Linked DNA regions of Rhodopseudomonas palustris. Each later gene encodes a partner of the first gene's protein in a complex. Links are inferred from orthologs where the notes say so. Each region holds a gene or a part of one and is shown on either strand. Other genes may lie near its edges.

Evidence for each region. The genes of interacting proteins can lie anywhere in the genome.
Region 2: the proteins of rpsG (region 1) and tig are in contact, whole or in part, in a crystal structure (PDB 3GTY), measured with the Thermotoga maritima proteins. The link is inferred for Rhodopseudomonas palustris from one-to-one orthologs. Residues at the interface, in WP_004081843.1 of Thermotoga maritima: Lys34, Lys52, Lys55, Glu59, Arg62, Gln63, Glu66, Asn67, Lys69, Val71, Arg95, Ala109, Lys110, Lys111, Gly112, Arg113, Pro114, Glu117, Glu121, Ile124, Ala125, Tyr127, Asn128, Asn129, Thr130, Gly131, Lys135, Asp139, Arg142, Met143; in WP_004081061.1 of Thermotoga maritima: Glu122, Val124, Val129, Leu130, Tyr133, Glu188, Gly259, Ile262, Tyr263, Glu266, Ser270, Glu273, Gln274, Glu277, Arg308, Gln311, Ile312, Ser315, Tyr316, Glu325, Arg329, Arg336, Leu363, Phe366, Trp367, Arg373, Leu377, Arg381, Leu384, Glu387.

The regions. Positions count from the first base shown.
Region 1 is NZ_CP019966.1:3,581,044-3,588,888, forward strand. Bases 2,020-4,802 are described here. They hold rpsG (30S ribosomal protein S7), read right to left. Parts: upstream 3,755-4,802; coding sequence 3,284-3,754; downstream 2,020-3,283. Other genes in these bases: fusA (elongation factor G), read right to left, coding at 2,020-3,253; rpsL (30S ribosomal protein S12), read right to left, coding at 3,770-4,141. Also shown: tuf (elongation factor Tu), read right to left, coding at 1-1,142; more of fusA, read right to left, coding at 1,181-2,019; RPPS3_RS16755 (hypothetical protein), read left to right, coding at 5,060-5,986; RPPS3_RS16760 (heavy metal translocating P-type ATPase), read right to left, coding at 6,074-7,845.
Region 2 is NZ_CP019966.1:3,269,278-3,272,173, forward strand. It holds tig (trigger factor), read right to left. Parts: upstream 2,180-2,896; coding sequence 821-2,179; downstream 1-820. Other genes in the region: RPPS3_RS15250 (ATP-dependent Clp protease proteolytic subunit), read right to left, coding at 1-507; RPPS3_RS15265 (MarR family transcriptional regulator), read right to left, coding at 2,581-2,896. UniProt on the Bacillus subtilis protein: Involved in protein export. Acts as a chaperone by maintaining the newly synthesized protein in an open conformation. Functions as a peptidyl-prolyl cis-trans isomerase.

The DNA.
Region 1 (7,845 bases):
TCGCGGATGGCGAAGCGCAGCTTTTCTTCCATCGCGATCGGCACGATCAGGTGCACTTCCATCGCGATGTTGTCGCCCGGCATCACCATCTCGGTGCCTTCCGGCAGGTGCACCACACCGGTCACGTCGGTGGTGCGGAAGTAGAACTGCGGACGGTAGTTGGTGAAGAACGGGGTGTGGCGGCCGCCCTCTTCCTTGGTCAGAATGTAGGCTTCGGCCTTGAACTTGGTGTGCGGCTTCACCGAACCCGGCTTGCACAGCACCTGGCCACGCTCGACGTCTTCACGCTTGGTGCCGCGCAGCAGCGCGCCGATGTTGTCGCCCGCCTGGCCCTGATCGAGCAGCTTGCGGAACATTTCGACGCCGGTGCAGGTGGTCTTCTGCGTGTCGCGGATGCCGACGATTTCGATTTCGTCGCCGACCTTCAGAATGCCGCGCTCGACACGGCCGGTCACCACGGTGCCGCGGCCCGAGATCGAGAACACGTCTTCCACCGGCATCAGGAACGGCTGGTCGATCGGACGCTCCGGCTGCGGGATGTAGGCGTCGACCTGGCGCATCAGCTCCAGGATCGCGTCGTGACCCAGCTTCGGATCCGAGTTCTCCAGCGCGGCGAGAGCCGAGCCCTTGACGATCGGAATGTCGTCGCCCGGGAAGTCGTACTTCGACAGAAGCTCGCGCACTTCCATCTCGACCAGCTCGAGCAGTTCCGGATCGTCGACCATGTCGCACTTGTTCAGGAACACCACCAGCGCCGGCACGCCGACCTGACGGGCCAGCAGGATGTGCTCGCGGGTCTGCGGCATCGGGCCGTCGGCCGCCGACACCACCAGGATCGCGCCGTCCATCTGCGCCGCACCGGTGATCATGTTCTTCACGTAGTCGGCGTGGCCGGGGCAGTCGACGTGCGCGTAGTGACGGTTCTGCGTCTCGTACTCGACGTGCGCGGTCGAAATCGTGATGCCGCGCGCCTTCTCTTCAGGCGCCTTGTCGATCTGGTCATAGGCCGTGAACGTCGCACCGCCCGTCTCCGCCAGAACCTTGGTGATCGCCGCAGTCAGCGACGTCTTGCCATGGTCGACGTGACCGATCGTCCCGATGTTGCAATGCGGCTTCGTACGTTCAAACTTTGCTTTGGCCATTGCTCTCTCCGTTCAGTCGCGGCTTACACCTGCGACAATCAGGCAAACTTCTTCTGGACTTCAGCCGACACGTTGGCCGGCGCTTCCGCGTAGTGGTCGAACTGCATGGTGAAGTTCGCCCGGCCCTGGCTCATCGAGCGCAGGTTGTTGACGTAGCCGAACATGTTCATCAGCGGCACCATCGCGTTGATCACGTTGGCATTGCCGCGCATGTCCTGACCCTGGATCTGGCCACGCCGCGAGTTCAGGTCGCCGATGACCGAACCGGTGTAGTCTTCCGGGGTCACAACTTCGACCTTCATGATCGGCTCGAGGAGAACCGACTTGCCCTTCTGCAGCGCTTCGCGGAACGCGGCACGAGAGGCGATTTCGAAGGCCAGCGCCGACGAGTCGACGTCGTGGTACTTACCGTCGACCAGCGTCACCTTGACGTCGACCACCGGGAAGCCCGCGACCACGCCCGAAGACAGCACGCTCTCGATGCCCTTTTCGACACCCGGGATGTACTCCTTCGGCACCGCACCACCGACGATCTTCGACTCGAAGATGTAACCGGCGCCCGGCTCGGTCGGCTCGACGACGAAGCTCACCGCAGCGAACTGACCGGTACCACCGGTCTGCTTCTTGTGGGTGTAGTCGACTTCGGCCTTCTTGGTGATGCGCTCACGGAACGCCACCTGCGGCGCACCGATGTTGGCGTCCACCTTGTAGGTACGCTTCAGGATGTCGACCTTGATGTCGAGATGGAGTTCGCCCATGCCCTTGAGGATGGTCTGGCCGGACTCCTGATCGGTCGACACCCGGAACGACGGATCTTCCGCCGCCAGCTTCGCCAGCGCGACGCCGAGCTTTTCCTGGTCGGCCTTCGACTTCGGCTCGATCGCGATCTCGATCACCGGCTCCGGGAATTCCATCTTTTCGAGGATCACCGGGTTGGCGGGATCGCACAGCGTGTCACCGGTGCGAGCTTCCTTGAGGCCGGCCAGCGCGACGATGTCGCCGGCATAGGCCTCCTTGATGTCTTCGCGGTTGTTGGCGTGCATCAGCAGCATGCGGCCGATGCGCTCCTTCTTCTCGCGGGTCGAGTTCACCACGCCGGTGCCGCTCTGCAGGATGCCCGAGTAGATGCGGCAGAAGGTGATGGTGCCGACGAACGGGTCGTCCATGATCTTGAACGCAAGCAGAGCCAGCGGCTCCTTGTCGTCCGCCTTGCGCACGACTTCGTTGCCCTTGTCGTCGGTGCCCTTGATCGCCGGCACGTCGATCGGCGACGGCAGGTAGTCGACCACGGCGTCGAGCAGCGGCTGCACGCCCTTGTTCTTGAACGCAGAGCCGCACAGCACCGGATAGAACGCGCCGGTCAGCACCGCCTTGCGGATCAGGCGCTTGAGGGTCGCCTCGTCCGGCTCGTTGCCTTCGAGATACGCAGACATCGCGTCGTCGTCGAGCTCGACGGCGGCTTCGATCATCTTCTCGCGATATTCCTTGGCCTGGTCGAGCAGCTCGGCCGGGATCTCGGCGTCTTCGAACTTCGCGCCCAGCGACTCGTCGTTCCAGACCACAGCCTTCATGCGGACCAGATCGATCACGCCCTTGAAGTTGCTCTCCGAACCGATCGGCAGCTGGATCGCCACCGGCTTGGCGCCGAGGCGGTCGATGATGTCCTGCAGGCACTTGAAGAAGTCAGCGCCGGTCTTGTCCATCTTGTTGGCGAAGACGATACGCGGAACCTTGTACTTGTCGCCCTGACGCCACACGGTCTCGGTCTGCGGCTCGACGCCCTGGTTGGAGTCGAGAACGCACACGGCACCGTCGAGCACGCGCAGCGAACGCTCGACTTCAATGGTGAAGTCGACGTGGCCGGGAGTGTCGATGATGTTCAGACGCTTGCCGTTCCAGAACGCGGTCGTGGCGGCCGACGTAATGGTGATGCCGCGCTCCTGCTCCTGCTCCATCCAGTCCATCGTCGCGGCACCTTCGTGCACTTCGCCGATTTTGTGGCTCTTGCCGGTGTAATAGAGGATGCGCTCGGTCGTCGTGGTCTTGCCGGCATCAATGTGGGCCATGATGCCGAAGTTGCGGTAGTCCTCGATGGCGTGAACGCGGGGCATAGCGTCTTCCTTGATTCCGTTGCTTCGCCGTTACCAGCGATAGTGCGAGAACGCGCGGTTGGCTTCCGCCATCTTGTGCACGTCTTCACGCTTCTTCACCGCGTTGCCACGGTTGTTCGACGCATCGAGCAGTTCAGCCGACAGCCGCTCGGTCATGGTCTTTTCGTTGCGGCCGCGGGCGGCGGCGATCAGCCAGCGAATGCCCAGAGCCTGACGACGGGTCGAACGAACTTCGACCGGGACCTGGTAGGTCGCACCACCGACGCGGCGGGAGCGGACCTCGATGGTCGGCATCACGTTGTCGAGCGCCTGCTCGAACACACCGAGCGGTGGCTGCTTGGTCTTGGCTTCGATCAGGTCGAACGCACCGTAAACGATGCTTTCGGCGACCGACTTCTTGCCGGCGTACATCACCGAGTTCATGAACTTGGTGACAATGATGTTCCCGAACTTCGGATCGGGAAGAACTTCGCGCTTCTCGGCGGCGTGACGACGGGACATGGATGCTCTCCCCGCTTACTTCGGACGCTTCGCGCCGTACTTCGAACGGCGCTGCTTACGGTTCTTGACGCCCTGGGTATCGAGGACGCCGCGGAGGATGTGGTAGCGCACGCCCGGCAAGTCCTTGACGCGGCCGCCGCGGATCATGACCACCGAGTGCTCCTGCAGGTTGTGGCCCTCACCCGGAATGTAACCGATGACCTCGAAGCCATTGGTCAGGCGCACCTTGGCGACCTTACGCAGCGCCGAGTTCGGCTTCTTCGGCGTCGTGGTGTAGACGCGGGTGCACACGCCGCGCTTCTGCGGCGATTGCTGCAGCGCCGGAACCTTCTTGCGCGACTTCTGCACCACGCGCGGATTTGCGATCAGCTGGTTGATCGTCGGCATCTTCGCCTTCACCCTCAAGCTTCGCGCGAAACCGGTCAGTCGGTTTCGCAAATTCGTTCGGAGCTACCCGCTCCAGCGGCCGCCCTGCTCGATCGAACCAATCGTCCGATCACGCAAAGCGAAATCGCGCCAGCCACCCATCGCTGAGCGGAAAGCGCTTCCACGCAACAGAGGACCGCAGCAAAGACCGGGCAGCTTTCCGCTGACCGGTTCCTACCGAGGTCATACTTCCAAAACCGTCCTTGCCGAGAAAGAACTCGAAAGAACGCTTAATGTCCTGGCATTGCCTGGCTTATGTCGACAGCGTTTGAGCGTCTTGGGTCGAGGGTGGTGCCCGTAAGTCCTTGAAAGGACGGCCCGGGTTGTCCGTTCCGACGTTGGCGACGCTCACCGCCTGTCTTGAAGTGGGCGGGTTGTATCGGCGGACCTATCCTAAGTCAAGGCAAAACCGCTGCCAGATGACGGTTCGGCGACGACTTTCTACTACCTCTCCGACCGTCATGAAACGCCGATGAAATGGGGCGTTGTGGCGTCCCGCTTGGCGCGCGATCGAGCTCCAATTTCGGCCTCGACGACCGGCTCGCGGGACGCGGATCGGCACCTCGCGGGACCCGATTCATAGAATCGTGAGCAATCGGAAGAGCGATTCCGTACCGACTCGGCGACGGATTCGCGCTCCCTTGGCGTCTCGATTCGAGACAGCCGCCCCCGCTCAGGCTTCCGGTCCACATGGCGGTATTTTAGTAGCGACCTGCCATGCCGCTGAGATTACTGATCGGCGAGCCAGCTCGCCGGGAGCGTCGCGGGGCGGGACGATCCACAGACCGGCCGCCGCTCCGGATTGCCGGCAGCGGCGGCGCTATGGCTAAGTGGCCGCCGGGGCGCCGTGTCGGCCGGCCGCGGGATGCGTGGAAACAAATGGCGGGTTCGGGGCGAAATCGGTCACTGCCGCACTCTTGGCGCCGGGTGGCAGCGATCGCGATCGCCGCCGCCGCGCTGCAGTTCCTCGGCGGCCCGGCCTTCGCGGCCGACGACGATGACGACGACGAGACGCCGGCGCAGACCTACCCCAATATTTACCTCGACTTCCGCACCACCTACGGGCGCACCCCGGCCGGCACGCTCTCGATCGGCTTTTCGAACCCGACCATCGCCGTGCTGTCCCGCCTGCGCGAGCTGGCGGCGCTGCCGCCGCTGCAGGCACCGACGCTGCCGGCGAGCCAGAGCGTGGAGCTCGACGTACCGCTGACGATCGACGTCAACGACCGCGTCTCGCTGTACGGCGGCTTCAGCACCACCACCAGCAACAGCGGCGCCGGCTGGAGCTCGGTCGACATCACCAGCTGGAACGTCGGCGTCCAGGCCGACATCTATCGCCAGGACGGCGGCTCGCTGCCGACCCTGACGCTGCAGACCACCCTCACCCGCTCGGTGCCGAGCGGACCGCTGGCCACCACATCGCTCAACACCATCCTGGAGGCGTCCTACGCGTTCGACGCCGACGAGACCCGCGGCGTCCTCGCCGGCGTCCAGTTCACCACCACAGCGATCGACGCCGACCGCGCCGCGATCCATCCGAACACGGTCGGCTGGCTCGGCGGCTACTATCAGTGGGACAACAACTGGAAGCTCACCGGGCGCGCCGGCCTACAGTCATTCGGCGGCGCCGAGCTGCTGCGCTTCACCCCGATCGATGCCTTCACCCAGCCGATCCTGCGGATCGACCTCGACAAGCTCGACGACAACGACAACCGCCTGTTCGGCATCACCGCGCAGGTGTCATGGACACCGAAGCCTGCGTATCAGCTCACGGTGAGGACGCCGCTGTATCTGACAAAGAACTGAAGCGGCACACGTCGTCGAGCAAGCGCAAGCAGACAGGACGCGGCAGCTGCCGCCCAGCCTCGAAGCCCGCACGCCGGATCATGCCTCTCACGCCCGCCACCGCAGTAATCTGAGGGCGTTCGCGGTGACCAGCACCGTGGCGCCGGTGTCGGCAAGAATCGCCATCCACAACGTCGTCACGCCGAGCAGGCTGGTAGCGAGAAACACCGCTTTCAGCCCGAGCGCGATCGAGATGTTCTGCCAGATATTGCCGAGCGTGGCCTGCGACAGCGCGATCAGTTCCGCGACGCCATGGGCGCGATCATTCAGCAGCGCCGCGTCGGCGGTCTCCAGCGCCACGTCGGTTCCTCCGCCCATGGCGATGCCGACGGACGCGGCCGCGAGCGCCGGCGCATCATTGATGCCGTCGCCGACCATCGCGACGGGAGACACTTCCTTCAGGCGACTAATCTCTGCGAGCTTGGCGTCGGGCAGCAGCTCCGCACGCGCTTCCATGCCGAGCTGTCCGGCGATGGCCTGCGCGGTTCGTGCGTTGTCGCCGGTCAACATCACCACCGCGATGCCTTTGGACGTCAGTTGCCGCAAAGCTCCTGCCGCATCCGGGCGCGGCTCGTCGCGCACCGCAATCGCTCCCTCGCAGGTGTTTCCAGAGATGAGGACCACGACCGTCTTGCCCTCACGCTCGAGGTCCGAGATCGTCGTCGCAAGCTCCGGCGGGATCGTAGTCCGTTCGGCGGCAAAGCGCGGAGATCCGACGAAGGCGAAGCCGTCTTTCAGACGCGCGGAAATCGCCTTGCCCGGCACCGCCTGGCTCCCGCCGAACACGACGGGCAGCTGCAAGGCACGTGCCTTCGCGGCGCGGACGATCGCCTGCCCGATCGGATGACTGGTGTTGCCTTCGACCGCCGCGGCGCGCGCGAGCACCGCGTCGTCCTGCTGACCGATGACAGAAACAACGTCGGTCACCTGAGGCTGCCCCAGCGTCAGCGTACCGGTCTTGTCGAAGGCGACGGTCTTCACCTTGCCGAGCGTTTCCAGCACCGCGCCGCCCTTGATCAGCAGCCCTTTGCGAGCCCCCACCGCAAGTCCGGACGCAATCGCGGCCGGGGTCGAAATCACCAGGGCGCATGGACACGCGATCAGCAGCGTGGCCAGGCCGCGATAGATCCAGGTCGCCCAATCCTCGCCGAAGCCGAGCGGCGGCACGATGATGACCAGGAACGCCAGCAGCATTGCGGCTGGCGTGTACCACCGGCTGAGCCGATCGATCATCCGTTCCGTCGGCGCTTTGCTCTCCTGCGCTTGTTCGACGAGGTGAATGATGCGCGCGATGGTGTTGTCGGCCGCCGCATTCGTCGTCTCGATGCGCAGCTCGCCGTTGGCATTGATGCTACCGGCATAGACGTGATCACCGACCGCCTTGGCGACCGGCACGGACTCGCCGGTGATCGGCGCTTCGTTCACGTCGGAATGGCCGTCGAGGACTTTGCCGTCTGACGGGATACGGTCGCCGGGACGCACCACCACGACATCGCCGATCATCAGGTCGGCGGCCGGAATTTCCTCGACCTGGTCCGAGCCGTCGCGCAGCCGTCTCGCGGTGCGTGGCACGACGTCGGTCAGCGCTTCAATGCCCGCTCGTGCACGCCCCGCCGCGAATGTCTCCAGCCATTCGCCAACGTTGAACAGAACGATGACCACGGCCGCTTCCTCGGCCTCACCGATCACGACCGCGCCGATCGCCGCAACGGTCATCAGCGTTTCGATGCTGAAAGGCGATCCCGAACGTGCGCCGATCAAGGCCCGGCGTGCGATTGGGATCAGACAGATCGCAGCCGCTGCGGAATAGAGCCATCGCT
Region 2 (2,896 bases), 310 kb from region 1 along the record:
GGTCTGACCGGTGTGATGCACGTAGATCTCGTTGAGCCGCTTCTTCAGGTTCAGAATCTCCTGGGCGTGCAGCATGATGTCGGTCGCCTGGCCCTGGAAGCCGCCGGACGGCTGATGCACCATGATGCGCGCGTTCGGCAGCGAGAACCGCATGTCCTTGTGGCCGGCGGCGAGCAGCAGCGAGCCCATCGACGCAGCCTGACCGGTGCACAGCGTCGAGACCGGCGGGCGGATGAACTGCATGGTGTCGTAGATCGCCAGACCCGATGTCACCACCCCGCCCGGCGAGTTGATGTACATCGAAATTTCCTTCTTCGGATTTTCCGCTTCGAGGAAAAGAAGCTGCGCGACGATCAGCGTCGACATGCCGTCTTCGACCGGGCCGGTCACGAAGATGATCCGCTCTTTCAGGAGGCGCGAGAAGATGTCGTAGGCTCGTTCGCCGCGGTTGGTCTGCTCGACCACCATCGGCACGAGGTTCATGTAGGTTTCCACCGGATCGCGCATAAATCACCTGAGGGTTGTCGTAGGCGACAGCTCGCGGGAGCGACAAAAACGGCTCCGCCGCAGGCGTTCGCCCCGTGATGCAGGACGTGAAGCGAGGTCACAGATATGAGCCGATTGCGCGGCGACAAGGGTGGGCCCCGTTTCCACCCGTGAGTTGATACCGATTCGGCCAATCCCGGCAAAACCGACGAACGGCTTTTCGCCGCCGGCGAGCCGGCTTTCACGCCGCATCGTTAACGGTGCCTGACGACGCAAAACGGCCGCCGTGACGGTGTCACGGCGGCCGCAGCGATGATTCTTGAGACGATGCGGATCAGGCCGCGGTCTTGTCGTCTTCGTCCTTGTAGAGCTCCTCGCGGGTAACCGGCTTCTCGGTCACGTTGGCGAGCTCCAGGATGAAGTCGACCACCTTGTCTTCGTAAATCGGGGCGCGGAGCTGGGCCAACGCTTCCGGATTGGAGCGATAGAAGTCCCAGACTTCCTTCTCGCGGCCCGGCATCTGACGGGCGCGCTCGATCACCGCGCGGCTGACTTCGTCGTCGGTGACCTGAATCTTGTTCTTCTCGCCGATCTCCGACAGCACCAGGCCGAGGCGGACGCGGCGGTCGGCGATCTTGCGATACTCTTCCTTCGCGGCGTCTTCAGTGGTGTTCTCGTCGGCGAAGGTCTTGCCGGTCGACTGCATCTCGGCGTTGATCGACCGCCACATCACCTCGAACTCCTGCTCGATCAGCGACGGCGGAGCATCGAACTTGTGGGCTTCGTCGAGGCGGTCGAGCAGCTGGCGCTTGACCTTGAGCCGCGAAGCGCCGGCGTATTCGGCGGCGAGACGGGCCTTGGCGGCTTCCTTCAGCTTGTCGAGCGACTCCAGGCCGAGGGTCTTGGCGAATTCGTCGTCGATCGTGGTCTCCTGCGGAGCCTCGAGCTTGGTCGCCGTGGTCTCGAACTCGGCCGGCTTACCGGCCAGCGTCTCGCTGGCGTAGTTGGTCGGGAACGTCACCTTGATGGTGCGGGTCTCGCCGACCGCGATGCCGACGAGCTGATCCTCGAAGCCCGGGATGAAGGACGCCGAGCCGATCACCACCGGGATGTCCTCGCCGGTGCCGCCATCGAACGCGACGCCGTCGATGGTGCCCTTGAACGACACGGTGACACGGTCGCCGGTCTCGGCCTTGGCGCCTTCCGCCTTGTCGGCATAGGCGCGGTTGGCGTCGGCGATGCGCTTGATCGCTTCATCGACGTCGGAATCGGCAACCTCGACCACCGGCTTCTCGACCGAGAAGCTCTTGAAGTCGGCCAGTTCGATCGCCGGAACGACTTCGATCGCCACGGTGTAGTTGAGATCGGACTTGCCCTCGAGGATGTCCTCGATCTCCTTCTGATCCTGCGGCATGGTGATCTTCGGCTCGGTGGCGAGCCGGAAGCCACGCTCGGAGAAGATGCCGTCATTGGTGTCGCGGACCAGCTTGTCGATGGTCTCGGCGGCGACCGAACGGCCGTAGACGCGCTTCAGGTGAGCGGTCGGCACCTTGCCCGGACGAAAGCCGTTGAGGCGCACCTTGTCCTTCAGATCGGCGAGCTTCTCGTCGATCTTGGCGTCGATGTCCGCAGCCGGGACATTGACCTGGAATTCGCGCTTCAATCCGTCGGCAACGGTTTCCTTGACCTGCATGGCGTCAATCTTCTTCTCTTGGCTCCGGCCGAAGGACCGGAAATGGTCGAACTGTACGATGCGGCCTCGCGGCCTGCACCATCGGGTTGGCGGACATCCGTCCTGGCGGACGGCCCTCCGAAAATCGTCATGAGCAAAAGCACTTGCGTGGTGCGGGCGGAGGGACTCGAACCCCCACAACTTTCGTCACTGGAACCTAAATCCAGCGCGTCTACCAATTCCGCCACGCCCGCGAAGAGCATCATGTCCGGCCGCGATGCCGCGGGCGGCGGCTTATAGCATGACATATAGGGCCCGCATCAAGAGAAACCCGCAGCTTTTACCAACCGCGGCGGGCCGTCGCAGATCGGCGACGCTTGCTGCGAGCCGACACGGGTTACCGCCCCAAACCGCCTCCTCGCTCAGCTGCCGGCGGTCATCAACGACTGTACGCGGGCATAGAGGTCGGTGCCGCGACCGACCAGATACTGACCTTTCAGGCGGTAATCGCCCGGTACGCCGCGGATATCGACGATCGACAGCCCAGCGCGATCCTGGTGGCCGCGTTCGGACATCAGCGCGCAGATTCGCGAAATCGTGCCGTCCTTGAGGCCCGTGCGATCGGAGAGCTCGCGCTGGGTGATGCCGGGTTTGCCGCCGATCTGCAGCAAGACGAGGATCTGGTTGGCGGTGATTTCGGGGTGAATCTCCCGAAACGCGTCGAGAATAAGAGAGAGT